DNA from 3 places in the Klebsiella sp. PK18 genome. Region 2 is predicted to be linked to each of the others. Evidence: predicted binding sites of a transcription regulator. Region 2 holds the regulator's gene; each other region holds the start of a gene.
What was found. Region 2 encodes CRP, which controls carbon source genes, mostly activating them, when cyclic AMP is high. Its sites were predicted from a motif close to ATGTGANNNNNNTCACAT; they were not measured.

Region 1 (9,718 bases), 470 kb from region 2:
CCGTACCAATGCCTTTGGCATGCAGCACGTCGGCAGCTTTTGCCGCATCCTCGTCGCTCTCAACGCGAATACCGGTCAGCTTTTCCGCTTCGGTTTCGTTGGGGGTAATGATATCCACCAGCGCCAGCAGTTCATCGGACAGTTCACGCGCTGGCGCGGGATTAAGCACCACGGTGGTCTGATGGCGATGGGCGATTTTCGCCGCCGCCAACACGCTCTCCAGCGGCGACTCCAGCTGCATTAACAGCGCCTGTGCGCTAGCGATACGTTCCTTTTCCGCCTCAACCTGGGAGACGGAAAGCGCCGCATTGGCGCCGGCATGAATACCGATGACATTCTCACCTTCGGCGTTAACGAAGATTAACGCCACGCCGGTCGCTTCCCCGGCGACTGCGCGCACAGGCGCCACGTCGATTTTATCGCTCGCCAGCTGGCGGCGGATGCGTTCACCGATGTCGTCATCGCCGGTGCAGGCGATAAACGCGATATCCGCTCCGCTGCGCCCGGCGGCGACCGCCTGGTTGGCCCCTTTACCACCGAAAGCCACCTGATAATGGTTGCCGGTGACGGTTTCGCCCGGCGTCGGGAAAGCGTCAAGGTTAAGAATGTGATCGGCATTGATACTGCCAAGGACGACAAGTTTGCCTGCAGTTTTCATCATTTCTGTTCCCGGGAAAGCGCGCCACCGGGATCCGGTGGCGCATGCCCTGCTTTTCTTTTTTTATATTGTCCCTCGGACCGTTGCCAGTCCGAATCGCATTTTACTGCTTAACGACCAGCTTCAGCTCAACCGGGTAGTTAGCTTCCACTTTTTCGCCCTTCAGTACCTTATCAGCCGTCTCAACGCCTTTCGCGCCGATCTGCTCCGGCAACTGTGCGACGGTCGCCGCCAGTTTGCCACTGTTTACTGCTTTTTCGCCATCCGGAGTGCCGTCAAATCCAACCACCATCACATCGGACTTGCCTGCGGTCTGCAGCGCGCGCAGGGCGCCCAGCGCCATTTCATCATTTTGCGCGAATACCGCCTGAACGTCAGGATGCGCGGTCAGCAGGTTCTGCATCACGTTCAGCCCTTTGGTACGGTCGAAATCGGCTGGTTGGCTGGCCAGGACGTTAAACTTGTGCGCCGCCACGGCCTGTTTAAAGCCTTCGCCGCGCTCGCGCGCCGCAGAAGTCCCGGCAATGCCCTGCAGCTCAATGACTTTCGCACTTTCACCCACTTTTTTCGCGATGTAATCGCCAGCCATTTTTCCGCCCTGCACGTTGTCAGACGCAATATGGCTCACGACATCGCCTTTTGTGGCCTGACGGTCAAGGGTGATGACCGGGATTTTCGCCTGGTTTGCCATCTTCACGGCGTTGCCGACGGCATCAGAGTCGGTGGGGTTGATCAGCAGCAGCTTGGCGCCGCGCACCGTCAAATCCTGGACGTTCGCCAGCTCTTTCGCCGGGTTGTTCTGGGAGTCCAGCACCACCAGGTTGTAGCCCAGCTTGTCAGCTTCTTTTTGCGCGCCGTCTTTCAGCGACACGAAGAACGGGTTATTCAGGGTAGAGATAACCAGAGCGATGGTGTCTTTGGCCATCGCGTTCGCGCTGACGGTCGCACTTAGCGCAACAGCAGAGACCAGGGTCGCCAGTTTTTTCATATTCATAGTTAAGATGTCCTGTAGAGTTCTCAGTTACTGCTTTTTGTTATCTACCAGTACCGCCAGCAAAATCACCACCGCTTTAACGATCATCTGGTAATAGGAAGAAACGCCTAAAAGATTAAGACCATTATTCAGGAAGCCAAGGATCAGCGCGCCAATCAGCGTGCCGACAATGCGTCCTTTGCCGCCCGCGAGGCTGGTGCCACCGAGCACCACCGCCGCAATAGCGTCCAGCTCATAGCCCGTCCCCGCCGTCGGCTGCGCGGAGGAGAGACGCGCCACTTCGATGATCCCGGCCAGCGACGCCAGCATCCCGCACAAGGCGTAGACGATAATTTTGACTTTATTGACGCTAATCCCGGACAGACGCGTCGCCGCTTCATTACCGCCCAGCGCGTAAATATAACGGCCCAGGCGAGTATGGTGCAGCATGTACCAGGCCGCCAGGAAGACAATCGCCATAATCCATACCGGCGTCGGGATCCCCAGCGGACGCCCGATGCCAAACCAGCCGAACAGATCGGCGTTATCGCTAAAGCCGGTATTGATCGGGCTGCCGTTGGTGTACACCATGGTCACACCGCGCAGCAGCAGCATCATCACCAGGGTGGCGATGAAGGCCTGCACGCGGCCTTTCGCCACAATCACCCCGGTGACTGCGCCGATCGCGGCACCTAATGCGAGGGCGGCAGCGACCGCCACCAGCGCATTAACCTCAATGCCGACAATCGACGCCGCCACCGCACCGGTGAGCGCCAACAGGGAGCCGACGGACAGGTCGATCCCCGAGGTCAGTATGACCAGCGTCATCCCTACCGCCATGATGGCGTTAACGGAGGTCTGTTGCAGGATATTGAACAGGTTATTGACGGTAAAAAAGTTGGGGCTCATGGTCGATACCACCGCGATCAGCACCAGCAGGGCAATCAGCGATTTTTGCTCCATCAGCCACGCTTTCGTGAAATAACGGCGACCAGTAACAGCCTGGGTTGTCATCTTTCTTACTCCTGATTCACACGGTTAAGCTTGCCCACAGCGGCAGCCATCAATACTTCCTGGGTGGCCTGCTCGCGTGTGAATTCACCGCCGAGATGCCCTTCATGCATCACAATGATGCGATCGCTCATGCCCAACACCTCCGGCATCTCAGAGGAGACCAGAATGATGCTCAGGCCATCGGCTTTGAACTGATTGATGAGCTGGTAGATCTCTTTCTTCGCCCCGACGTCGACGCCGCGGGTCGGTTCATCAAGGATCAGCACCTTTGGCCGGGTCATCAGCCCGCGGGCAATGGCGACCTTTTGCTGGTTGCCGCCGGAAAGCAGGCCGATCGCCTGCTCCATGGACGGCGTTTTGACGTTAAACAGCCGAATGAAATCACTGACCGCCTGCTGTTCATCTTTATGCTTAAGGCTGCCGCCCGCCCGGCTGAAGTAGCGTAGCGCCGTCAGGGACATATTTTCTTTTACCGACATCCCGAGAACCAGGCCATCGCGCTTACGATCTTCGGAGATATAGACAATGCCGTTCGCCAGACCGTCCTGCGGCGAGCGGGTCACCACTTCATGGCCATCCAGCGTCACGGAGCCGCTGCTGCGCGGCAGCGCGCCGTACAGCACTTTCATCAGTTCGGTCCGTCCGGCGCCCATCAGCCCGGCGACACCCAGGATTTCCCCCTGGCGCAAGGTAAAGGTCACGTTTTCCACGCCCGGGCCGCAGAGATTATCGACCTTCAGGCGCACCGCGCCCGGCGCCTTATCGAGATGTGGATATTGATCTTCCAGCTTACGGCCGACCATCATCTCGATCAGTCGGTCCTCATCCAGCGAAGCCACTTCGCGCTCGGCGATAAACTGCCCGTCACGAAAGACTGTCACGTCGTCGCAAATCTCGAAGATCTCTTTCATACGGTGGGAGATATAGACGATGCCGCGCCCCTGCGACTTCAGTTCGCGGATGACGCGGAACAGCGATTCGGTTTCGGTATCGGTCAGCGCATCGGTCGGTTCATCCATAATGATGACTTTCGATTCAAAGCTCAGCACTTTGGCGATCTCCACCATTTGCTGATCGCCAATCGACAGATCGCCCACCAGCTTCTGGCTGTTAAAGCGGAGATTCAGCTTTGCCAGCAGCTTGTCGGCTTCGGCATACATCTGCTTCCAGTCGATTTTGCCAAAACGGTTAACAAATTCGCGACCAAGGAAGATGTTCTCGGCAATCGTCAATTGCGGGATCAGGTTCAGTTCCTGGTGGATGATACCGATCCCGGCTTCCTGGGAGGATTTGGGGCCGTTAAAGGTCGTCTCTTTGCCTAACCACAGCAAAGAGCCGGCATCACGGGTGTAGATCCCGGTCAGCACCTTCATCATGGTGGACTTGCCGGCGCCATTTTCTCCTACCAGCGCCATTACCCGACCGGCATAGACATTCAGCGCCGCGCCGGAGAGCGCCTTGACGCCAGGGAACGCTTTATCGATCCCTTTCAGTTGCAATAAGGCTTCCATGACGGCGACCTCAGAACGTGACGCCGGCACAGAGAATGATATTCGCAAACGGGGAACACTCCCCGCTGCGAATTACCGCCTGACTGTCTGCGGTTTGTTTTTTGAACTGCTCATGACTGGTGTAACGAATTTCAATGGTATTTCCCTGGTGCTGCTGCAGCTGCTCAAGGTGAGTGAGCAACGTCGCGTGGAGCTGCGGATTATGGGTTTTAATCTCTTCCGCGATAACAGCCGCTTCAACCTGCATTTCCGTCGTCACCACTTCCAGCACCTGCATAAAGGAAGGTACGCCCTGAGTCAGCGCCATATCAATGCGCGTGCTGCTGCGGGGAACCGGTAATCCGGCATCGCAGACCACCAGCGTATCGGTGTGGCCCAGGCGGGAAATGACCGCGGAAATATCAGCGTTAAGTACGGTGCCTTTTTTCATTTTTCTCTTTTGCTCCACTAGCGAAACGTTTCGCTAAAATAATTATTATCAATGTGTGAGCAGAAAACCATCACCAGAAGAGAGAAATGTGATCGCCATCGAAACGTTTCGCAAGACAGCGACAGGAGATGACAGCCGGAGTGAGAAACAAAAAGCCCTTCGCAATGGAAGGGCTTTTTTGACATCAGATTTCGACCTGGGTACCGAGCTCGATAACCCGGTTTGGCGGGATTTCAAACTGATCCGGCGCCCGCAGGGCGTTACGCTGCAGCAGCAGATAAAGCTTGCCGCGCAGGCGCAGATACCACGGTCGTTTGCCGATAATCAGCGACTCATGCGACATGAAGAACGAGGTCTCCATCATTCGGCAACTGAGTCCTTCCAGGCCACAGCGATGGAACACCTCTTCAACGTTCGGCGTTTCCCGCCAACCGTAGCTGGCCACCACCCGCCAGAACGACGGCGACAGCTGCTCAATCTGCACCCGGCGAACGTTATGCACGTAAGGCGCGTCTTCGGTGCGCAGAGTCAGAAGGATTACTCGCTCATGCAGCACCTTGTTGTGCTTCAGGTTATGCAGCAGGGCAAACGGGATCACGTTCAGGGCGCGGGACATATACACCGCGGTACCCGGCACACGCACCGGCGGTGACTTCTCCAGCGAAGAGATCATCGCTTCCAGCGAATTGCCATGCTCGTGCATTCGGCGCAGCAGGCGGAAACGTTCGCTCTTCCAGGTGGTCATCACCGTGAACATCACCAGCCCCAGGGACAACGGCAGCCAACCGCCGGAGACAATCTTATCGAGGTTCGCCGAAAACAGCGGAATATCGATACACAGGAAGGCCACCAGCATCAGGCCGACAAACAGCTTATTCCAGTGCCAGTTTTTGCGCGCCACCGTTGCCGACAGAATGGAGGTCAGCACCATGGTGCCCGTGACCGCGATACCATACGCCGCCGCCAGATTAGACGAATGCTCAAAGCTGACAATAACGATGACCACAGAAACGTACAGCAGCCAGTTAATGAACGGGATGTAAATCTGTCCGGACTCCATTTCCGAGGTGTGGATAATGCGCATCGGCGACAGATAGCCCAGACGCACTGCCTGACGGGTCAGGGAGAAGACCCCGGAGATCACCGCCTGCGAGGCGATAACCGTCGCCAGCGTGGCGATAATCAGCATCGGGATCAGCGCCCACTCCGGCGCCAGCAGGAAGAACGGGTTTTTAATCGCTTCCGGGTGCTTCAGCAGTAGCGCGCCCTGGCCAAAATAGTTCAGCACCAGCGAGGGCAGCACGACGGAGAACCAGGCCACGCGGATCGGCAGTTTGCCGAAGTGACCCATATCGGCGTACAGCGCTTCCACCCCGGTAATCGACAGCACCACCGCGCCGAGCGCAATAAAGGAAACCGTTTTGTACTGCAGGAAGAAATGCACCGCCCAGTAGGGGTTTAGCGCCTGAAGAACTTCCGGGTTAGCGTAAATGCTTCGCGCGCCGAGCACCGCCAGCAACAGGAACCAGATCAGCATAATCGGCGCAAACAGCTTACCGACCATGCCGGTCCCATGCTTCTGGATCACAAACAACAGGGTCAGCACGATAATGGAGATAGGGACAATCCAGGTATCAAGCTGCGGGGCGATAATTTCTAACCCCTCTATCGCCGACATAACGGAAATCGCCGGCGTAATCACCACTTCGCCATAGAAGAAGCTACCGCCGATCAGGCCGAGGATCACCAGTACGGAGGTCATTCGGGCCGAGGTATTACGTCCGGCCAGCGACATCAGCGTTAAGATCCCGCCTTCCCCGGCGTTATCCGCCCGCATCACGAACGTGATGTATTTAATCGATACGGTAAAGATCAACAGCCAGAAAATCAGCGACAAAAAGCCAAACACGGCGTCGCGCTCAACGCCAAAGCCAAACTGACCTGACAGGCATTCGCGCAAGGTATACAGTGGACTGGTACCGATATCGCCGTACACCACGCCGATGGCCGCCAACGTTAATGCCGGCAACGATTGTTTATTATCAGTGCTCATAGACTAGTCTTTTCGTTTATAAAACAAATGTGTGCCTAGTCCCTTGGCCCACAAAAAGCGCACAGTATGCACGATTATTTGCGAAATCGTACCCCTAACAGACACCATATTAACCTGGCTCAAAAAAAATAAATCGATTCTTCAGGCTATTACCGCCCCTGCTCTAACATCTATACTCGACCCAATAACGATACATGACAAAGCACGCAACTCAATTATGGCTCAAACACATTTACTGCCTGAAAGAATTTCCCGGCTCAGCGCGGCACTCGAAAAAGGACTCTTTGAACGCAGCCACGCGATACGCCTCTGCCTGCTGGCGGCGCTCAGCGGCGAGAGCGTTTTTTTGCTCGGCCCACCGGGGATCGCCAAAAGCCTGATTGCCCGCCGCCTCAAATTCGCCTTCCAGCAGGCGCGCGCTTTTGAATACCTGATGACCCGCTTCTCCACCCCGGAAGAAGTTTTTGGGCCACTGTCCATTCAGGCGCTGAAGGATGAAGGCCGTTACGAACGTTTAACCGCCGGCTACCTGCCGGAAGCCGAAATCGTCTTTCTCGATGAAATATGGAAAGCGGGTCCGGCGATCCTCAACACCCTGCTGACGGCGATTAACGAACGTCACTTCCGCAATGGGGCGCACGAAGAGAAAATCCCGATGCGCCTGCTGGTGGCCGCGTCGAACGAACTCCCCGAAGCCGACAGCAGTCTGGAAGCGCTGTATGACCGAATGCTGATCCGTCTGTGGCTTGATAAAGTGCAGGATAAAGGTAATTTCCGTTCAATGCTGGTCAGCCAGCAGGATGAAAACATCAATCCAGTGCCCAGCGCGCTGCAGGTTAGCGACGAAGAGTTTACCCAATGGCAGCAGCAGATCGGCAATATCAAACTGCCAGACGCGGTGTTTGAGCTGATATTCCAGCTCCGCCAGCAGCTGGATGCCCTGCCAAATGCGCCGTACGTCTCGGATCGCCGCTGGAAAAAGGCCATTCGCCTGCTGCAGGCCAGCGCCTTCTTCAGCGGGCGCGACAGCATCGCGCCGATAGATCTGATCCTGCTGAAAGATTGTCTGTGGCACAACGTCGAGAGCATGAACCTGATGTCGCAGCAGCTGGAAACGCTCATGACCTGTCACGCCTGGCAACAGCAGGCGATGCTGACGCGGCTGGGGGCCATTGTCCAGAGACGCATTCAGATCCAACAGCAGCAAAGCGACAAAACGGCGTTGAAGGTCACCCGCCTTGGCGGGATGTTTAGCCGCAAACCGCATTATGAATTGCCGGCGGAGATCCAGGGGACCACCCTGACGCTGCTGCTGCAGCAGCCGCTCAAACTTCACGATATGGAAGTGATCCACATTACTTTTGAACGCGAGGCGTTAGCCAACTGGCTGGAAAAGGGCGGTGAGATCCGCGGTAAGCTCAACGGGATCGGCTTTGCCCAACTGCTCAATATGGATGTCGACACCAGCCAGCACCTGGTCGTCCGCGACGTCAGCCTGCAGGGCTCACGCCTCGCGCTGCCCGGTAGCGCATCGCAGGAGAACATGCCGGCAGAAATTCGCCAACAGCTGGAGGCGCTCGATGATGAGTGGCACCAGCAACACAACCGCTTCAGCGAGCAGCAAAAGTGTCTGTTTATCCCGGTCGAGTGGCTGGGAAGAATCGAAGCCAGCCTGCAGGACGTCGGCGCGCAGATTAAACAGGCGAAGCAGCCATGACGCTCGATATGCTGAATGTCATGCTGGCAGTCAGCGAAGAGGGAATGATCGAGGAGATGCTGCTGGCGCTGCTGGCCTCTCCTCAGCTGGCGGTGTTCTTTGAGAAATTCCCCCGCCTGAAAAACATCATCGCGGCGGATATTCCACGCTGGCGTGAAGCCGTTCGCGCCCGTTTGAAAGAAGTTAACGTCCCGCCGGATCTGGACGCCGAAGTGCAAACCTATCAGCAGGCTCAGCTACTCTCTACCTCGCAGTTTATCGTCCAGCTCCCGCAGATCCTCGGCAAACTGCACCAGCTACAGTCTCCTTTTGCCGCTCAGGCGCAGAAGCTGGTGGATGACAATGCCACCTTTACCCCGGCGTTGCATACGCTGTTTTTACAGCGCTGGCGCCTGAGCCTGGTGGTGCAAGCCACCAGCCTTAACCAGCAGTTGCTGGATGAAGAACGCGATCAGTTACTCAGTGAGGTCCAGGAACGAATGACGCTCAGCGGTCAGCTCGATCCGGTACTGGCGGAAAATGACACTGCCGCCGGGCGTCTGTGGGATATGAGCGCTGGCGAACTCAAACGCGGCGACTATCAGCTGATCGTGCGCTATGGCGATTTTCTCAACCAGCAACCGGAGCTACTGCAGCTGGCGGAACAACTCGGACGTTCACGGGAAGCGAAATCGGTGCCGAAGAAAGACGCCCCGATGGAAACCTTTCGCAGCCTGGTGCGCGAGCCGGCGACAGTACCGGAGCAAGTCGACGGCCTCCAGCAGAGTGACGACATTCTGCGGCTGCTGCCGCCGGAGCTGGCGACGCTCGGCATCACGGAGCTGGAGTTTGAATTTTATCGCAAGCTGGTGGAGAAGCAGCTGCTCACCTACCGGCTGCATGGCGACGCCTGGCGTGAGAAAATCACCGAACGCCCGGTAACGCGGCAGGATTTTGATGAGCAACCGCGCGGGCCGTTCATTGTCTGCGTCGATACGTCAGGGTCGATGGGCGGTTTTAACGAGCAGTGCGCTAAGGCCTTTTGTCTGGCCCTCATGCGCGTCGCGCTGGCTGATAACCGTCGCTGCTTTATTATGCTGTTCTCCAGCGAAGTGGTGCATTACGAACTGACCAGCGAGCGCGGGCTGGAGCAGGCGATCCGCTTTTTAAGCCAGCGCTTTCGCGGCGGTACCGATCTGGCCAGCTGTTTTCGCGCCATCATTGAACGTCTGCAAAACCCGCAGTGGGTGGATGCGGATGCCGTCGTGATCTCTGACTTTATCGCCCAGCGGTTGCCGGATGAGGTGATTGCTCAGGTGGGGGAGTTACAGCGTAAGCACCAGCACCGTTTTCACGCGGTGGCGATGTCGGTACACGGCAAAC
Region 2 (9,718 bases):
CCAGGGTGCTTAACGGACCGTTCGGCACCTCTGTTTCCGGCGACTCCAGAATATTAGCATCCCCTGCGCTGCCGGGACCATCGCTGTCCAGCCGCTGCTGGCAGCGTTGCAAGGCAATCTCACAAGATTCGAGATAGCGCTGGGCAAGATCCGGGGTGAGCATCGTATGCTCCCGGGCCAGGGTGGTCATAGCGTTGATGTGTTCGACGATAAACTGACTGTGCGTCACCCACAGCTTCATATCTTCCAGGTAGTGGGTATTAAAACCGGGCTCCTGCATCGCCTGATTCAGGGAGTTGTAGAGCGCGTTATGCGCCTGGTTGACGCGCATGCGTTGATAGGCCAGCGCGGGGGCTTTTGGATCGGCGCTGAGGATCAGGCGAATCGCCTGCTGGTCGGCCTCCAGCGCATCGTGGGCGTTTTTTTTCAGCAGGCCGCTCTGCCACTGCGGCCACAGCCAGACCATCCCGCCGAAGGCGATCAGGCAGCCGATAAGCGTGTCGATAAGCCGGGCGACAATAAACTGTTCGCCGTTGAGCGTCAGCAGTTGCAGGGTATACACCGCCGTCACCGTAAAGCCTACCATCGCCCAGCCATAGTGTTTACGGATGATCAGATAGCTGAGCAGGGTAATCAGCAGCATCCCGCTCAGGGTATAGCTCTCCGGAACGTGAAAGTGCAAGGTTAGCCCGGCGATGACTAGGCCGGCGAGCGTTCCCGCCGCCCGGTGAACAATTCGCACCCGCGTGGCGCCATAGCCATTTTGCGTGACGAAGAGCACCGTCATCAGGATCCAGTAGGGCTTCGGCAAATGCAGGGCGTTGCCCATCAGGCTGGCGACGCTCAGCATCACGCTGATGCGCGCGGCATTGCGCAGTGCGGGTGATTTCAGCGACAGATAGTTCTTTAGCGCGGGAAACAGCGGTAAACGACGCTCTTTGTCGGCCATCAGATCCCGGGCATACAGGGGGCGCTGGGTATGCAGCACCCGGGCGATACGGCTAAAGTGCCAGGCGCAGAACTGACCGACCGGGTTGTCCGGATGCTGGCGGGCGATCTTTTCCAGAGCCTCAATCTGTTTATCCATCTGAAAGCGCTGCGGAAAGCGATGATAGAGAATATCATCCGCCAGTACGCGCAGGCGGGCAGCGACGGTTTGGGCATTCCAGCGGATCACCGCTTCGGCATGGCTGCGTTCCACCAGCTTTTGCACCTCTTCTGGCTGATGCAGGCTAACCGAAATATGTTCCTGTAGATCCAGCCCAACCTGGAACGCCCGCAGCAGACGCTTGTGATCGTTGCGTTGGTTGGCTGCCAGCATATGCATCTGCTGATAGCACTGGGTAATCAGGTCGACTACCTTCTGCTGGCGGGTGAGCAGCGGCGGCAGGGCGGTCGACGGATCGGTATGCTGGGTCAACAGACTGTATTTGGCTTCACAATAGTCAGCCAGTTCCCGGTAAAGCAGGCTGAGCGACTCCCGCAGCGGCTGTTCGCGCCACAGCCAGAACCAGAGCCAGTTAAACACGCCGTACCACAGCGTACCGAAAGCGTAGATCAGCAGTGGATCCCAGATGGGCATATTGCCCGCCAGGCTCAGGGTAAAGATAGCGGCGATCAGCGACGCGGGCAGCAGGCGAGCGTGCAGCGAACTGATCTCCGCGGTGACGCCGAGCAATAGCGCCAGACCGCTGAGAATAAGCGGCAAAGGAATGGCCTGGGCGAGCAGCAACTGCACCACCAGACTGCATCCGGCAAACAGACAGCCGCCGATAATCAGGCGTTTGAAAAAGCGCTTATGCGGGGTATCAAGACCGGCAATGTTGCAGCAGGCGGGCACTAAGGAAAACAACAGCCCCTGCTGGAGATGGCCGAGCAGAAGACCGATGGCCACAGGCAGACACAGCACCAGCGTTTGCCGCAGTGCATAGTTGACTTCCGGGTGGTAAATCAGCCTGCGCCACATGAGGGAAAAACAAAAACGGCGTACTGCAGGAGCAATACGCCGCTTAGCAACTTAACGGGTGCCGTAGACGACGATAGTTTTACCGTGTGCGGAAATCAGGTTCTGATCTTCCAGCATTTTCAAAATACGGCCAACTGTTTCACGAGAGCAGCCGACGATCTGACCAATTTCCTGACGGGTAATTTTAATTTGCATACCGTCCGGGTGGGTCATGGCATCAGGTTGCTTCGCCAGGTTCAGCAGCGTCTGGGCGATACGGCCCGTCACGTCGAGGAAGGCGAGGTTGCCCACTTTCTCAGACGTGACCTGCAGACGGCGAGCCATTTGCGAAGAGAGACGCATAAGAATGTCCGGGTTAACCTGGATCAGCTGACGGAATTTCTTATAAGAGATTTCGGCCACTTCACATGCGGTTTTCGCCCGTACCCAGGCGCTACGCTCCTGACCCTCTTCAAACAGGCCTAATTCACCGATGAAATCGCCCTGGTTGAGGTAGGAGAGGATCATCTCTTTACCTTCTTCATCCTTGATGAGTACAGCCACGGAGCCTTTAACGATGTAGTACAGCGTTTCTGCTTTTTCACCCTGGTGGATCAGCGTGCTCTTTGATGGGTACTTATGAATGTGGCAATGAGACAAGAACCATTCAAGGGTAGGGTCTGTTTGCGGTTTGCCAAGCACCATGCGCGGTTATCCTCTGTTATAAGCTATCTCCGGGCGCCGACACTACACGGCGTCCGGGCATGCAATCGTATTGTTTCCCTATACCTGGGAAGCTGGCTGATGATTTTTCGACAGCCCGTAATGTGAACTCCTCTGCATACATGCAGTACATCAATGTAATACTGTAGCATCCAGACTGTTTTAGCATAGCTTTCGCCGCATGTCTCCTGGTGTCTCGCTTCAGCATGACGCAGGTCGCCTTCCGTTGCGAGAATTGTTATGTGCGCGTAATCTGACAGGAAAATTGCGATACTGGAGTTAAATTTTATGCAAGCGCGTGTGAAATGGGTTGAAGGGTTAACCTTTATCGGGGAGTCCGCGTCAGGACACCAGATTCTGATGGATGGCAACTCCGGGGATAAGGCACCCAGCCCGATGGAGATGGTGCTGATGGCGGCGGGCGGTTGCAGTGCGATCGATGTGGTTTCTATTCTGCAAAAAGGTCGCCATGAGGTGACCAACTGCGAAGTGAAGCTGACGTCGGAGCGCCGCGAAGAGGCGCCGCGTCTGTTTACGCATATTAATCTGCACTTTATCGTCACCGGTAAGGCGCTGAAAAATGCCGCGGTCTCCCGGGCGGTGGATCTGTCGGCAGAGAAATACTGCTCGGTGGCGCTGATGCTGGAAAAAGCGGTGAAGATCACCCACTCCTATGAAGTGATCGAGGCGTAGTCTTCGCCTGCCGTTGTGAAGCATCTCAACCCCGGCCTGGCCGGGGTTTTTTCTGTTAGCCGATCTTGCGGCCTTCCATCAGGCGCTCGACCAGCGGCGTCATGATAAGCTCCATCGCCAGCCCCATTTTACCGCCCGGCACCACCAGCGTGTTCATGTGCGAGATAAACGACCCCTGCAGCATCGCCAGCAGCCAGGGGAAGTCGATATTCTGCAGGTTACGGAAATGGATCACCACAAAGCTCTCGTCCAGCGAGGGAATAGTTTTCGCGGCAAACGGGTTGGAAGTGTCTACCGTCGGCACGCGCTGAAAGTTGATATGGGTGCGGGAAAATTGCGGGGTAATGAAGTTGATGTAGTCTTCCATCGAGCGGACGACTGAGTCCATCACCGCCTCCCGGGAGTGGCCGCGCTCGCTGGTGTCGCGAATAAGCTTTTGGATCCACTCGAGGTTAACGATAGGCACTACGCCGACCAGCAGGTCGACATGGCTGGCGACATCATGATGCGGCGTGACAACCCCGCCGTGCAGCCCCTCATAGAACAGTACGTCTGTCGGCTCCGGCAGCGGCTGCCAGGGGGTGAAAGTCCCTGGCACCTGATTCCACGGTACGGCTTCGTCATAGGTGTGCAGGTATTTCCGCGACTGGCCTTTTCCGTGGCGGCCATAGTCGACAAAGGTCTGCTCCAGCAGGCCAAAGTCGTTCGCCTCCGGGCCAAAGTAGCTGATATGTTTGCCCTGATCCCGCGCCTTGCGGATCGCCATGTCCATTTCCGGGCGGGTGTAGCGATGAAAGCTATCGCCTTCCACCTCCGCGGCGTGCAGGTTTAGCTGCGCGAAGATTTTGCGAAAGGCAAGGCTGGTGGTGGTAGTGCCCGCGCCGCTGGAGCCCGTGACGGCGATCACCGGATGTTTGGCAGACATAACAACTCCCTGGTTAAACGATGTAGTGGCGTCGCCTTAGCCGTTAAACAGCGCGCGCGGCATAATATTGACCGTCTCATGCAGTTCCGACCACACAAGAACCGCCTCTCCGCGTTTCAACTGCTGTTTTACATCGGCGACTTTATCGGCAAGTGAACGTTCATGTTCACCATAATCGGTGCCTTCACGTAACACAAAGCTTTCAATCAGGTTATCCAGCGTTTCGGGATCCAGATCCTGCCAGGGAATAATCATACGGGGACCTCCAGCCAACGGTTTAACCAGTCCGGGATGCGTCTTTCCAGCCACATCTCCGGCTTACGCAGGGTGCCGCCGACGAAACCAACGTGGCCGCCTTGCTCAGTTAATTGATACTCAACGTTCGCCGGCAGTTGCTCCTGCGGTGGTATGGAGTGGTGATCCATAAATGGATCGTCTTTCGCGTGAATGATGAGCGTTGGCTTAGTGATATCGCTGAGCCGCGGCATGGCGCTGCATTGCCGGTAATAATCCAGCGCATCGGCGAAACCATGGATTTTGGCGGTGATCATATCGTCAAATTCCCGGATGCGGCGCATCCCTTTAAGCTGGCGTAAATCGACAGGCAGTGAGCCAGGATACGCTTTCAGCTTGCGTGAGGCATTGGCTTTTAACAGATTGAGCAGATAGCGCTGATAAACCCGCGAGAAGCCCTTATCCATATGATAGCTGCAGGCTTCCAGCATAAAAGGCGCGGAGACGATCACCGCCGCATCCAGCGGGCAGCGGTCGCCTTCTTCTGCCAGCAGGCAGCCCAGCATATTGCCGCCCAGTGAATAGCCGACGGCCGCAGTCGGCGCGGGACCAAACTCGCGCTGTAGCCAGTGCAGAAACCAGGTGCCATCTTCTGTTTCGCCGGAGTGATAGATGCGGTTATTGCGGTTAGGTTCGCCGCTGCAGCCGCGGAAATGCATAACCACGCCCAGCCAGCCGCGCTGCATCGCCGCATGGATCAGACCATGGGCGTACGGGCTGTGCAGGCTTCCTTCGAGACCATGAAAGACGACGAGGCGCGGCTTATGGCGCGCCTGATGCGGGTCTTCGCTCCAGGCCAGATCGACAAAATCGCCGTCCGGCAGCTCAAGGCGCTGCCAGTGCGGGGTAAAGCGCAATTTACGGCGGATCAGCCGCGGCAGCATGGTTTGCAGATGACGATTGCCCACGCCGCGCATCGGATGGAACTCACGCGAATCGTTTTCGGGGGGCGTCATGTCTGTGGGGATGATTTCAACCATAGCACCAGAACAATTAATAAACGTGATGATGACTATACCGCGCAGGGCGCACAGGGGTTAGCCAATATGTGGTCTTGTGGCCAGCGACGCCAGGTTACAGCAAAAACAAATCATTGATGTCACTGATGGCAGGCCATGGAGAGGGCAGAAACCCACCCTGCCAGCGGCATCGTACGCGCAGGCAGGATGAGGAAGTCAATATTAGCCTTCCTGAAGCATCAGCTCCAGCTGCTCCTGGGCCTCCAGCCAGGCCATTTCACACTCCTCCAGCCCGGACTTCGCGCTGGCCTGCTGCTGCAGGCATTCGGTTAGTTCGGCTTTACGTGAGGCGTCATAAAGCTCACTGTCGCCAAGTTTTTCTTCCGCACTGGCCAACTGCGCGTTGAGCTTGTCCATCTCTTTTTCCAGACGGGCGATCTCTTTGCGCAGCGGTTGGGTCTGGCTGCGCAGTTCCGCTTCCCGACGCTTCTGGTCCTTGCGCGCCTGCGCGCTGTTGCCGCTCTCTTTTGGCGCGTCGCTGCTCTGTGATTCCTGTTTTTGCGAGTCGCTGAGCCACTGCTGATAATCTTCCAGATCGCCGTCGAACGGCTCGACTTTACCGTCATGGACGAGGTACAGATCGTCGGTGGTGGAGCGGATCAGGTGACGATCGTGCGACACGACAACCAGCGCCCCTTCAAAGTCGATCAGCGCTTCGGTTAAGGCCTGACGCATATCGAGGTCAAGGTGGTTGGTCGGTTCATCGAGCAGCAGCAGGTTAGGGCGCTGCCAGACGATCAGGGCCAGTACCAGGCGCGCTTTTTCTCCACCAGAGAAGCGGCGGGTCTCTTCGCTGACCTTATCGCCCTGGAAACCAAAGCCGCCCAGATAATCACGCAGTTTCTGCTCCAGTTCCTGCGGGGCCAGGCGCGCCAGGTGCTGCAGCGGCGACTCATCGGCACGCAGGAACTCCAGTTGATGCTGGGCGAAGTAGCCGAGCTTGATACCTTTTGCGAGACCGATCTCGCCGCTCACCGGCTGGAGTTCACCCGCCAGCAGCTTAATCAGAGTCGACTTCCCGGCGCCGTTGCGGCCCAGCAGGCCGATGCGCGAGCCCGGCACCAGATTGAGCTTGATGGAGTCGAGGATAATACGCTCGCCGTAACCGGCGCTGACTTTCTCCATTTTCAGTAACGGGTTAGGCAGACTCTCCGGCTGGCGGAAGCTGAAGTGGAACGGGTTATCCACGTGCGCCGGGGCGATAAGCTCCATCCGTTCGAGCATTTTGATACGGCTTTGCGCCTGCTTGGCCTTGGTGGCCTTAGCGCGGAAGCGGTCGATATAGCTTTGCAGATGCGCAACGCGCTGCTGCTGGCTTTCGTACATCGCCTGCTGCTGAGAGAGACGGGTAGCGCGCTGCACTTCGAACGAGCTGTAGTTACCGGTGTACTCAAACATCGTCTGCTGTTCGATATGGATAATTTTGTCGACGATAGGATCGAGAAAATCGCGATCGTGGGAGATCAGGATCAGCGTCCCTGTGTAACCCTTAAGCCATTTTTCGAGCCAGATGACGGCATCGAGGTCGAGGTGGTTAGTCGGTTCATCGAGCAGCAGCAGATCGGAGCGGCAAATCAGCGCCTGGGCGAGGTTAAGGCGCATACGCCAGCCGCCGGAAAAATCGCTGACCGGCCGCTCCAGCTGTTCGTTGCTGAATCCCAGACCGTGCAGCAGGCTGGCAGCGCGCGAACGGATGGTCCAGGCGTCGATGGCGTCCAGCTTGCCGTGGACCGTGGCGATGGCATGGCCGTCGTTGCGCTCATTTGCCTGCTGGAGCGCGGCTTCCAGCTGGCGGTATTCACGATCGCCATCAATAACATAATCGATAGCCGGCTGAGGCAGCGCCGGGGTTTCCTGATTCACCCATGCCAGCTGCCAGCTGCCTGGAAAGGTCATACTGCCGCCGTCAGCGCTTATCTCGTTTTTCAAAAGCGATAGCAGCGTCGATTTCCCGCAGCCGTTTTTGCCCACCAGACCGACCTTTTGGCCAGGGTTGATGGTAGCGGTGGCGTTGTCCAGCAGGACGCGTACGCCGCGACGAATTTGTAACGAGGAGAAAACAATCATAAGGCGCCGTATGTTCAGACTATGTTAATTTGTCATTATGATAATGTAGTGTGGAAGCGAATCGCTTCACCGGGCCGCCATGGTAGCCCAAAACGAAGACGATACACAAAGTCATTCTGGCGGTGTCAGAACACCGGGGCTGCGCAGGCCGCCAGAAGACCTACGGGAGGGGAATGATGTCTCAGACAGCGAAAGTGTTGCTGCTGTATGCCCACCCAGAATCTCATGATTCCGTGGCCAACCGGGTTTTATTAGAGCCGGCCTTACAGTTGCCGAACGTCACCGTGCACGATCTTTACGCGCACTATCCGGATTTTTTTATCGATATCGCTCATGAACAGGACCTGCTGCGCCAGCATGAGGTGATTGTTTTCCAGCATCCTTTATATACCTGGAGCTGTCCGGCGCTGCTCAAGGAGTGGCTGGATCGTGTGTTAAGCCGCGGCTTCGCCAGCGGTGCCGGAGGAAACGAACTGGCGGGAAAGTACTGGCGTAGTGTGATCACCACCGGCGAACCTGAGAGCGCCTACCGTCGCGATGCCAATCGCTATCCGATGAACGATATTTTACGTCCTTTTGAACTGACCGCCGGCATGTGCCGTATGCACTGGATGAGCCCCATTATTGTCTACTGGGCACGGCGGCAACAGCCAGAGGAATTGCGTAGCCGCGCTCGGGCCTACCGGGACTGGCTGGCCAATCCCCTTACCGCCGGAGGTATACATGGCGGGATCTGATTTGCTGCTGGCGGGCGTTCTTTTTTTGTTCGCCGCCGTTATTGCCGTACCTCTGGCCTCAAGATTGGGTATTGGCGCGGTGCTGGGCTATCTGCTGGCCGGGATTGCGATTGGCCCGTGGGGACTTGGGTTTATCAGCGATGTGGATGAAATTCTCCATTTCTCTGAGCTCGGCGTAGTGTTTCTGATGTTTATCATCGGCCTGGAGCTTAATCCGGCCAAGCTATGGCGGCTGCGGAGCTCCATCTTCGGCGTTGGCGCGGCGCAGGTGATGCTCAGCGCGGCGATCCTCGGCGGTCTGCTGATGACGACCGGGTTTTCATGGCAGGCGGCGGTGGTCGGCGGGATCGGCCTGGCGATGTCTTCCACCGCCATGGCGCTGCAGCTGATGCGTGAGAAGGGAATGAGCCGCAGCGAATCGGGGCAGTTAGGCTTTTCGGTCCTGCTGTTTCAGGATCTGGCGGTGATCCCGGCGCTGGCGCTGGTGCCCCTGCTGGCCGGTTCCGCGGATGAGCATGTTAACTGGCTGACGGTCGGTATGAAGGTCCTGGCCTTTGCCGGGATGCTGATTGGCGGACGCTATCTGCTGCGGCCGGTGTTCCGTTTCATCGCCAGCTCAGGGGTCAGGGAAGTATTTACTGCCGCCACGCTACTGCTGGTCCTTGGGTCGGCGCTGTTTATGGAGGCGCTGGGGTTGTCGATGGCGCTGGGTACCTTTATCGCCGGCGTGCTGCTGGCGGAAAGCGAGTATCGCCACGAACTGGAAATCGCTATCGATCCGTTCAAGGGGCTGCTGCTCGGGCTGTTCTTTATCTCCGTCGGCATGGCGCTGAACCTTGGCGTGCTGTATACCCATCTGCTGTGGGTGGCGGTGAGCGTGGCGGTGCTGGTGGCGGTAAAAATGCTGGTGCTCTATCTCCTGGCCCGTCTCTATGGCCTGCGAAGTTCAGAGCGGATGCAGTTTGCGGGCGTATTAAGCCAGGGCGGCGAGTTCGCCTTTGTCCTCTTTTCGCTGCCCGCCTCTCAGCGGTTGTTCCAGCATGACCAGATGGCGCTGCTGCTGGTGGCGGTGACGTTGTCGATGATGACGACGCCGCTGCTGATGAAGGGGATAGATAAGCTATTGTCGCGACGGCTGAATCCGGCAGATGATACCGATGAGGCGCCGTGGGTGGAGGATGACAAGCCGCAGGTGATTATTGTCGGGTTTGGTCGCTTTGGTCAGGTTATCGGTCGCCTGCTGATGGCCAATAAGATGCGTATTACGGTGCTGGAGCGGGACATCAGCGCGGTGAATCTGATGCGTAACTATGGC
Region 3 (9,718 bases), 510 kb from region 2:
CTCTTACTCTTGGCATATACCGATAATGCCCGGTTGTAAGTCAACATCAATGTTTTTTGCACGTCGCTATTATCGGGCTGGCGCTGTAATTCGCCTTCCAGTCTGGCGATCTCTTCCGCCAGCTGACGGGACTGTTGATCATAATCCTGCAGCGGGTTTTGCTCTTTTTTCCACAGCGTTTTCAATGATTCAAACATAGCAAGCTCCCTCCCTGGCGGAAGACAGGGCAACAAAAGATATGTGTCGGTAAAAACGCTATTTAAATAGCGCCATTTTTTCCATTAATACGGCAGTCACTGCCTGGTTGGCGGGAATTAAAAATTTCCGTACGCTGTCATTTACTTTTCCTTTCTCGAACGTTGATTTACAGCGGTCGACCCACTGCACGTTCATTTCCGTTCCGACGTTCACTTTATTAATCCCTTCAGTGACGGCCAGCCGCATATCGTCGTCACTAACGCCTGTGCCGCCATGCAGCACCAGCGGCACGCCAGTCGCTTCGCTTATCGCCTTCAGCCGCGCATGCTGTATCTGCGCTTTACCGGTGTACAGGCCATGCACAGTGCCCACCGAGACGGCCAGCATATCGACCTGCGTCTCCTCCACAAAACGTTTCGCGTCGTCGACGGTAGTAAAACAGATATCTTCGGCAGCCACCGCTTTTCCATCCTCTGACCCGCCGATCGCCCCCAGCTCACCTTCTACCGTAATATTCCGCGGCCGGGCCATTTCCACCACAATCCGCGTGTTACCGATATTTTCCTCGAGGCTTAAGTGAGACCCGTCGTACATCACCGAAGAAAAGCCCGCATTCATTGCCGTCTCGATGGCTTTAATATCGGAGCAGTGATCGAGGTGCAGGCAGGTCGGGATATTTTCACTGTCTGCTAATGAACGCACGACATCGACCAGTAACCGATACCCCAGATACTCTGCGGTACCGGTTGATATTTGGATCATTAATGGGCTGTGGCTGTTTTGCGCGGCTTTGAAAAAAGCCGGTAACATCTCAATACAGTGCAAGTTAAACGAGCCAATCGCTTTAAAATTTCTTTCCTGAGCGATGTTTAAAATCTCATTAAAATTATACAGACTCATGAACATTTTCCCCTTTCGGCTTAGCGGATTTACCGTTTACAAACCATGCCAGTGCGGCGACAAACACAATAAACAAGGCGACAAAGAGCCAGTTATTCTGGAAGGCGTGGCCTAATACCAGACCGGAGCTGATGACGTCAGAATCGCTGAAGGTGACGCCCGTAAAGCCGTAGCTCTCCAGCATGGGCACCAGAATAGCCGGCAGAAAAGTGATAAACAGACCGTGGATAACCCCGCCGATCATCGCCCCGCGACGTCCGCCCAGCGCATTACCAAATACCCCTGCCGTACCGCCGGCGAAAAAGTTGGTTAACAGCCCGGGGAGGATCATCGCCAGACCGAACATCGGGAAAACCAGCATGCCGATAATCGAGCCGACAGTCGTCGCCAGAAATCCGACAATCACCGCATTTGGCGCATAGGGAAACAGCACCGGGCAATCGAGAGCAGGCTTTGCATCCGGGACAATACGCATCGCGATACCGCGAAAAGCCGGCACCAGCTCATTGAGTAATAAACGCACACCGCTATAGAGGACAAAGACCCCGGCGACAAACTGAATGGACTGCATGAAGGCATACATCAGGTAATTAATGCCGCCGGAGAATTGCGCGATGTACTGCGGCCCCGCCGCAATAGCCGGGATGAGATACATCGGCACCATCACCACCGCCATGGCCAGATAGGTATCCTGCAGAAACTTAAAGTTATCAGGCAGTTCGAGATCTTCCGTGGAGCGAGAGCCTTTTCCGACAACTTTAGCGACCGCAGCCTGCACCAGATAGCCGATGGTACAGAAGTGCCCCAGGGCCACATCGTCAGACCCGGTAATGCGCCTGACCACCGGCTGCGCCAGGGCCGGCATTAAGACCGCCATCACACCGCCGAAGATACCCCCGGTTAAAATCAGCGGTACGCCAGTGAGCCCGGACTTATAGCCAATCACAGCCCCAATTGTCGCCATCCACAGTAGCGCCTGGCCGGTCAGGAAAATATATTTCAGCGGCGTCAGACGGGCGATAATAATATTGACGGCAAAGATCACCAGCAGCGTCAGCGCCACTTCCGAACCTAATTCCCGATTCGCTAACCCGGCGATGGCGGCCACATCGGTAATGTAGCCTTTCATGCCAAACCCCTGGGTGAAGATATCATTCAGGAAGGTCAGGGTGGCGACAATGATGTTTATCCCGGCCATCATAATTAAGAAACCGAGCAGCGTTTTAAATGTCCCTTCCGCGGTTTTGCCTGGCGATTTCTTTTGCAGGATCAGGCCAAGCATGGCAATAAAAGCAATAAGGATGGATGCCTGGCCGAGTAAATCCTTAACGATAAACACAACGAAGCTATTCATAATCAGCCACCTTCAGATGACGTTCTTTTAAGAATGCGACGATCTTGGTTTCAATCTCCTCTTTATCAGTAAGTTTATTCAATACCACGACACGTTTAATTTCTTCTTCACTGGCATCGGCGGTTAAGATGTCGGCAAAGGTTTTTTGCGTCAGAATCATATCCGATTTAAAGGCCCCAGCTTCGGAAACGGTGGTGTGTTCAATATGAGCGGGAATTTCCAGCTTCTTTAAAACTGCCTTCGCCGTCATTTCAATGGCAAAGCTTGAACCGAGGCCGCAGCCACATACGCATAAAATTTTCAGCATGGAGGGTCTCCTCAAATAATATTGAGTTGCTTGGCAAGTTTATAATGATGTCCTTCAGTATCGACCAGACGTTTTTTCATACTGACTAAATCAATCGGAATAGGTTTGTTACTGGAATTAATTATTATGGCTTTATTTTTCATACCTGACTGAATACAGCGAACCACTTCACTGGCCATAATGGTACCCTGATAAATCTCTTCACAGGTTGGATCACCGCTGCGTAAACCATAGCCGACGATCGTTTTACGGATACGGACACCTATTTGTGGTTCCAGCTGTTTAATCATGGTATCAATCGCCCCCTGAAAGCCGGGAGAGTACTCTTTGGTATAGCCTTCTGAGCAGAGGATCACGACGCTATTTTGCGTGCTCAGCTTACGGGTAATCCGTTCCGCAAGCATGGTCAGCGGCATCTGTGCCTCCGGGATCAGGGCAATATCAGCATTACATTTAATGGCGGACTGTAACGTTAGTTCTCCACAATAGCCTCCTAATATCTCAACCATAAAAACCCGACCCGGCAGCGCTCTTCCGGTATTTCTTAAACGGGAGACTTCTTTAATAATTTGCTCACAGGCCGTGGAAAAACCAATCGTATAATCACTGCCATACACATCATTATCGATAGTCATCCCAACACCAAAGCAATTAATCTCAAATTCACTAAGGGTATTCAGAAACTGCAGGCTGCCATCCCCCCCGGCCATAATGAGCACATCAATACGCAGAGATTTAAGTTTTTTAGCAATGCTTTCATATTCACTGCGCTGCAGTTTGCGACTGGTTCGCCCCGAGGTAATGATCGGCACCGCGGTAATGGAGAAATCAACCAGATCGCGCCACGCCATATCCTGATGACTTTTCTCCAGTAGCCCTGGAATACCGCCATTAAACAGCGTGATATCGGCATTAGCCTGCCTGGCTATCTGGAATATAAAATTATTCATTCCCGAAACATCCCCGCCGCTAATAACGATGCCAATTTTCATGACGCTTCCTCGCTCATTTGCCTGACAACATTTTTCCCTGAGTACAAGCCTTCTATTTGCAATAAAGATCACATAATGCGTATTAAATTACGTCAGTGAATGGTTGACAGTAGCAGTGACATGCTTATTTCTGTGATAAACATCTCATTTAAAGAGGGTGATCGCCATCGCTTTCTGTTTTTAATATCTTTATATTTCATAGCGTTAAAATATCGAGATATTCAGGCGTGCAGACCTTTCCTTTGCCGTTAATATGGGGATTTAAGAAAAGAGCGGAAACGTGATTACTGCCACATTTTTTCGTAGCAGAGGGGAATATCGGGTAATTTCGCCGATGCGGGAAGCGAAACAAAAAAAGCGCCCTAAGGCGCTCTTTCGACAGTAACTTTATGCTTATTTGTTCAGTTCCGCAGTCATATGCACGCGGTTGCCGGTAAAGGCTTCGGTAATTTTGTAAGACGAAGCGCCAGCAGCCTGCGCCTGAGCAGCGATTTTCGCTTCCGCACCATCCATCGTGGCAGCGGTTGCAGTCACGGTTTCAGCAGCGAATGAACCAAAAGAAGCGGCCAGTGCGATTACTGCGACAAAAGTTTTGATGCTTTTCATGATATAAACCCTTTCATTTAGTTGTTTAGATAAGGCGCCGTGCCTTGATGTGTTAAATAGTAGCCCGCACATCGCTAAACAAAAAGCGGAAGGATTTGCTGTCATTGTTCAAATTTATTGATCGATATTTAACCCGCAATTAAACGCTGCGGATGGGTGTAAACTGTCGCCCTGCCCGGCTTGCAAAAGCCCACCAGCGTCAGATTGCAGCGCTCGGCCACTTCCACCGCTAAGGTGGTGGCCGCCGAGACCGCGAACAGGATCTCGACGCCGCACATCGCGGCCTTCTGCACCATTTCATAGCTGGCGCGGCTGGAGACCAGCGCGGCGCCATGCTGCCAGTCCTCGCCAATTTCCGCGCGCTGGCCCAGCAGTTTATCCAGGGCGACATGCCGGCCAACGTCTTCAAAACCGCCCGCCAGCTCGCCAGTCGTCCTGACCCAGGCAGCCGCATGGGTACAGCCGGTGAGCCGGCCGACCGGTTGAAAGTCGTTAAGATGCGCCAGGGCGTGGTCGAGGTTGGCTAGATCGAACGTCTGAGTGAACGGTAGCGGCTGAACTGGCTTACCAATATCATTGAGCTGCTCGACGCCGCATACCCCGCAGCCGGTGCGCCCGGCCAGCGCGCGACGCCGGGCTTTGAGCCCCATAAAACGTCGGCTGGAGAGCTCAATCTGTACCTCAAGGCCATTGCACACCGACACCACGTCCATGCCGAAAATCTCCCGCCGATGCTCGATAATCCCTTCGGATAAGGAAAAGCCGACGGCGAATTGCTCCAGGTCTTTCGGCGTGGCCATCATCACCACATGGGAGATACCGTTGTAGACCAGAGCGACGGGAATTTCTTCGGCTAACTCGTCTGGCTGAGGGTGTTGCAGATCCTCGCGTTTCCAGAGGGAGACCTGGCGATATCCTGTGACATTCGTCACATTTTTGATTTGTTCGAGAGGCTTCTTGTTCACTTTGCTTTAACCGTATTGGAACAGGCATACACACAATGTGGTATTCTGTTTTTATCCCTTCAGGAATGAGGGAAATTAGCCCTAATTCTGAACCTTTGCGGCCTTCACCGCAAAGCAAATAACTACATGTGACAATGTCGAAACAAGGAGCGAACCATGCAGGTCAGCAGAAGGCAGTTCTTTAAGATCTGCGCTGGCGGTATGGCGGGAACCACGGCAGCAGCGCTGGGCTTTGTCCCGGCAACTGCGCTCGCGGAGACACGGCAGTACAAATTGCTGCGCACGCGCGAAACCCGTAACACCTGTACATACTGTTCTGTCGGCTGTGGGCTGTTGATGTATAGCCTCGGCGACGGCGCAAAAAACGCCAAAGCATCCATTTTCCATATCGAAGGCGATCCGGATCATCCGGTTAACCGTGGTGCGCTCTGCCCGAAAGGGGCCGGTCTGGTGGACTTTATCCATTCTGAAAGCCGCCTGAAATTCCCGGAATATCGCGCGCCAGGTTCCGATAAATGGCAGCAAATCAGCTGGGACGAAGCGTTTGATCGCATCGCCAAGCTGATGAAAGAGGACCGCGACGCCAACTTTATCGCGCAAAACGACGCCGGCACCACCGTCAACCGCTGGTTGACCACCGGGATGCTGTGCGCCTCCGCCTCCAGTAACGAAACCGGCTATTTAACGCAAAAATTCACCCGCGCCCTCGGGATGCTGGCGGTGGATAACCAGGCGCGTGTCTGACACGGACCAACGGTAGCAAGTCTTGCTCCAACATTTGGTCGCGGTGCGATGACCAACCACTGGGTGGATATTAAGAACGCCAACCTGATCGTGGTGATGGGCGGTAACGCCGCAGAAGCGCATCCGGTGGGGTTCCGCTGGGCGATGGAAGCCAAAATTCATAATGGCGCCAAGCTCATCGTTATCGATCCGCGCTTTACGCGTACGGCATCGGTGGCAGATTTCTATACCCCGATTCGTTCCGGTACCGACATTACCTTCCTGTCGGGCGTGATCCTGTACCTGCTGAATAACGAAAAATTCAACCGTGAATACACCGAAGCCTATACCAACGCCAGCCTGATCGTGCGTGAGGACTACAGCTTCGACGACGGGCTGTTCAGCGGCTATAACGCAGAAAAACGCCAGTACGACAAAACCAGCTGGAACTATGAGCTGGATGAGAACGGCTTCGCCAAACGCGATACCACGCTGCAACATCCGCGCTGCGTCTGGAACCTGCTGAAGCAGCACGTTTCTCGTTATACCCCGGATGTAGTCGAAAACATCTGTGGTACGCCGAAGACCGACTTCCTTAAAGTTTGCGAATACATTGCCGAAACCAGCGCGCCGGATAAGACCGCGTCGTTCCTGTATGCTCTCGGCTGGACCCAGCACTCCATCGGCGCGCAGAACATCCGCACCATGGCGATGATCCAGCTGCTGCTCGGCAACATGGGGATGGCCGGCGGCGGTGTCAACGCCCTGCGCGGTCACTCCAATATCCAGGGTCTGACCGACCTCGGCCTGCTCTCCACCAGCCTGCCGGGCTACATGTCGCTGCCGAATGAAAAACAGGCCGACCTGCAGACCTACCTGACGGCTAACACGCCGAAGCCGCTGCTGAAAGACCAGGTCAACTACTGGGGCAACTATCCGAAGTTCTTCGTCTCCATGATGAAAGCCTTCTTCGGCGACAAAGCTACGGCAGAAAACAGCTGGGGCTTTGACTGGCTGCCGAAGTGGGATAAGAGCTACGACGTTCTGCAGTATTTCGAGATGATGAATCAGGGCAAAGTGAATGGCTATATTTGCCAGGGCTTTAACCCGGTCGCCTCGTTCCCGAACAAAAACAAGGTGGTGGCTTCCCTGTCGAAGCTGAAATTCCTTGTGACCATCGACCCGCTCAATACCGAAACGTCCACCTTCTGGCAAAACCATGGTGAGTCGAACGATGTCGATCCGGCGAAAATCCAGACCGAAGTGTTCCGTCTGCCCTCCACCTGCTTCGCCGAAGAGAATGGGTCTATCGTCAACTCCGGCCGCTGGCTGCAGTGGCACTGGAAAGGCGCGGACGCCCCGGGGATCGCCGTCACCGATGGTGAAATTCTCGCCGGTATCTTCACTCGCCTGCGTAAGATGTATGCCGAAGAGGGTGGCCCGGCGCCGGAGCCGGTGCTCAACATGACGTGGAACTACTCCACGCCACACGAGCCGGCATCGGAAGAAGTGGCGATGGAAAGCAACGGTAAAGCGCTGGCGGATATCACCGACCCGGCAACCGGCGCGGTGATCGTCAAGAAAGGCCAACAGCTAAGCTCCTTTGCCCAGCTGCGAGATGATGGCACCACCTCCAGCGGCTGCTGGATCTTCGCCGGGAGCTGGACGCCGGAAGGTAACCAGATGGCGCGCCGCGATAACGCCGATCCGTCAGGCCTCGGCAACACGCTGGGTTGGGCCTGGGCCTGGCCGCTCAACCGCCGCATCCTGTATAACCGCGCCTCCGCGGACCCGCAGGGCAAACCGTGGGATCCTAAACGTCAGTTGCTGAAATGGGATGGCGCGAAATGGGGCGGCGTGGATATTCCGGACTACAGCGCCGCCGCGCCTGGCAGCGACGTCGGTCCGTTTATCATGCAGCCGGAAGGGATGGGCCGTCTGTTCGCTATCGATAAGATGGCGGAAGGACCGTTCCCGGAACACTACGAGCCGTTTGAAACGCCGCTGGGGACTAACCCGCTGCATCCGAACGTGGTCTCTAACCCGGCCGCTCGCGTCTTCAAAGGCGATCTCGAGCAGATGGGCAAAGCGGACAAATTCCCGTACGTCGGCACCACTTACCGCCTGACCGAACACTTCCACTACTGGACCAAGCACGCGTTGCTTAACGCCATCGCGCAGCCGGAGCAGTTTGTGGAGATCGGTGAAAAACTGGCGAATAAGCTCGGCATCGGCCACGGCGATACCGTGAAAGTTTCCTCTAACCGCGGCTATATCAAAGCCAAGGCAGTGGTGACCAAGCGTATTCGCACGCTGAAAGTTGACGGTAAGGATATCGATACCATCGGCATTCCTATTCACTGGGGCTATGAGGGCGTAGCGAAAAAAGGCTTTATTGCTAATACCCTGACGCCGTTCGTCGGTGATGCAAATACGCAGACACCGGAGTTCAAAGCTTTCCTCGTGAACGTGGAAAAGGTGTAACGGAGACGACTTATGGCTTATCAATCGCAAGATATTATTCGTCGTTCCGCGACTAACGGTTTCACCCCCGCGCCTCAGGCGCGGGACCACCAGCAGGAGGTGGCGAAGCTTATCGACGTCACCACCTGTATCGGCTGCAAAGCCTGTCAGGTGGCCTGCTCCGAATGGAACGATATTCGTGATGAAGTCGGTCACAACGTCGGGGTGTATGACAACCCGGCGGACCTGACCGCCAAGTCATGGACGGTCATGCGCTTCTCGGAAGTGGAACAAAACGACAAGCTGGAATGGCTCATTCGCAAGGATGGCTGCATGCATTGCGCGGACCCGGGCTGCCTGAAGGCCTGCCCGTCAGAAGGCGCGATCATTCAGTACGCCAACGGTATCGTCGACTTCCAGTCCGAGCAGTGTATCGGCTGCGGCTACTGTATCGCCGGCTGTCCGTTCGATGTACCGCGTCTGAACCCGGAAGACAACCGCGTCTACAAATGTACCCTGTGCGTAGACCGCGTGACCGTCGGCCAGGAGCCTGCCTGCGTGAAAACCTGTCCGACCGGTGCAATCCACTTTGGCTCCAAAGAGGATATGAAAACGCTGGCCGGTGAACGCGTGGCTGAGCTGAAAACCCGCGGTTATGACAATGCGGGCCTGTACGATCCGGCCGGCGTCGGCGGCACCCACGTCATGTACGTGCTGCACCATGCCGACAAGCCGAATCTGTACCATGGCCTGCCGGAAAACCCGGAGATCAGCCAGACCGTGAAGTTCTGGAAAGGCATCTGGAAACCGCTGGCGGCCGTCGGCTTCGCCGCGACCTTCGCAGCCAGTATCTTCCACTACGTCGGCGTCGGTCCGAACCGCGCGGAAGAGGAAGAGGACAACCTGCATGAAGAGAAAGACGAGGTGCGCAAATGAAAAGACGTGACACCATCGTGCGCTACACGGCGCCGGAACGCATCAACCACTGGGTCACCGCCTTCTGCTTCGTCCTGGCGGCAGTGAGCGGGTTAGGCTTTTTCTTCCCGTCCTTTAACTGGCTGATGCATATTCTCGGTACGCCGCAGCTGGCGCGTATTCTCCACCCGTTCGTCGGGGTGGTAATGTTCGCGTCGTTTATCATCATGTTTTTCCGTTACTGGCACCACAACCTAATCAATCGGGATGATATCTTTTGGGCGAAGAATATTCG

Region 1: rbsD (D-ribose pyranase) is a predicted target of CRP. The motif match lies at 4,673-4,690, and genes of this name have one in related genera.
Region 3: AC3EMD_RS27040 (6-phosphofructokinase) is a predicted target of CRP. The motif match lies at 3,882-3,899, and genes of this name have one in related genera.

Annotation. Positions count from the first base shown of each region.
Region 1 is NZ_CM173493.1:5,567,717-5,577,434, forward strand. It holds gene rbsK (ribokinase) at 1-661, opposite strand, end outside; gene rbsB (ribose ABC transporter substrate-binding protein RbsB) at 762-1,652, opposite strand; gene rbsC (ribose ABC transporter permease) at 1,680-2,645, opposite strand; gene rbsA (ribose ABC transporter ATP-binding protein RbsA) at 2,651-4,156, opposite strand; gene rbsD (D-ribose pyranase) at 4,167-4,586, opposite strand; gene kup (low affinity potassium transporter Kup) at 4,771-6,639, opposite strand; gene ravA (ATPase RavA) at 6,857-8,356, shown strand; gene viaA (ATPase RavA stimulator ViaA) at 8,353-9,718, shown strand, end outside.
Region 2 is NZ_CM173493.1:418,506-428,223, forward strand. It holds gene AC3EMD_RS01935 (YccS/YhfK family putative transporter) at 1-1,966, opposite strand, end outside; gene crp (cAMP-activated global transcriptional regulator CRP) at 2,018-2,650, opposite strand; gene AC3EMD_RS01945 (OsmC family protein) at 2,957-3,361, shown strand; gene AC3EMD_RS01950 (phosphoribulokinase) at 3,417-4,286, opposite strand; gene AC3EMD_RS01955 (YheU family protein) at 4,323-4,541, opposite strand; gene AC3EMD_RS01960 (hydrolase) at 4,538-5,536, opposite strand; gene AC3EMD_RS01965 (ABC transporter ATP-binding protein) at 5,762-7,666, opposite strand; gene kefG (glutathione-regulated potassium-efflux system ancillary protein KefG) at 7,840-8,403, shown strand; gene kefB (glutathione-regulated potassium-efflux system protein KefB) at 8,390-9,718, shown strand, end outside.
Region 3 is NZ_CM173493.1:5,525,252-5,534,969, forward strand. It holds gene AC3EMD_RS27020 (hypothetical protein) at 1-197, opposite strand, end outside; gene AC3EMD_RS27025 (class II fructose-bisphosphate aldolase) at 256-1,098, opposite strand; gene AC3EMD_RS27030 (PTS sugar transporter subunit IIC) at 1,085-2,452, opposite strand; gene AC3EMD_RS27035 (PTS sugar transporter subunit IIB) at 2,445-2,759, opposite strand; gene AC3EMD_RS27040 (6-phosphofructokinase) at 2,771-3,751, opposite strand; gene AC3EMD_RS27045 (YdgH/BhsA/McbA-like domain containing protein) at 4,145-4,357, opposite strand; gene fdhD (formate dehydrogenase accessory sulfurtransferase FdhD) at 4,486-5,322, opposite strand; gene fdnG (formate dehydrogenase-N subunit alpha) at 5,479-8,529, shown strand; gene fdxH (formate dehydrogenase subunit beta) at 8,542-9,444, shown strand; gene fdoI (formate dehydrogenase cytochrome b556 subunit) at 9,441-9,718, shown strand, end outside.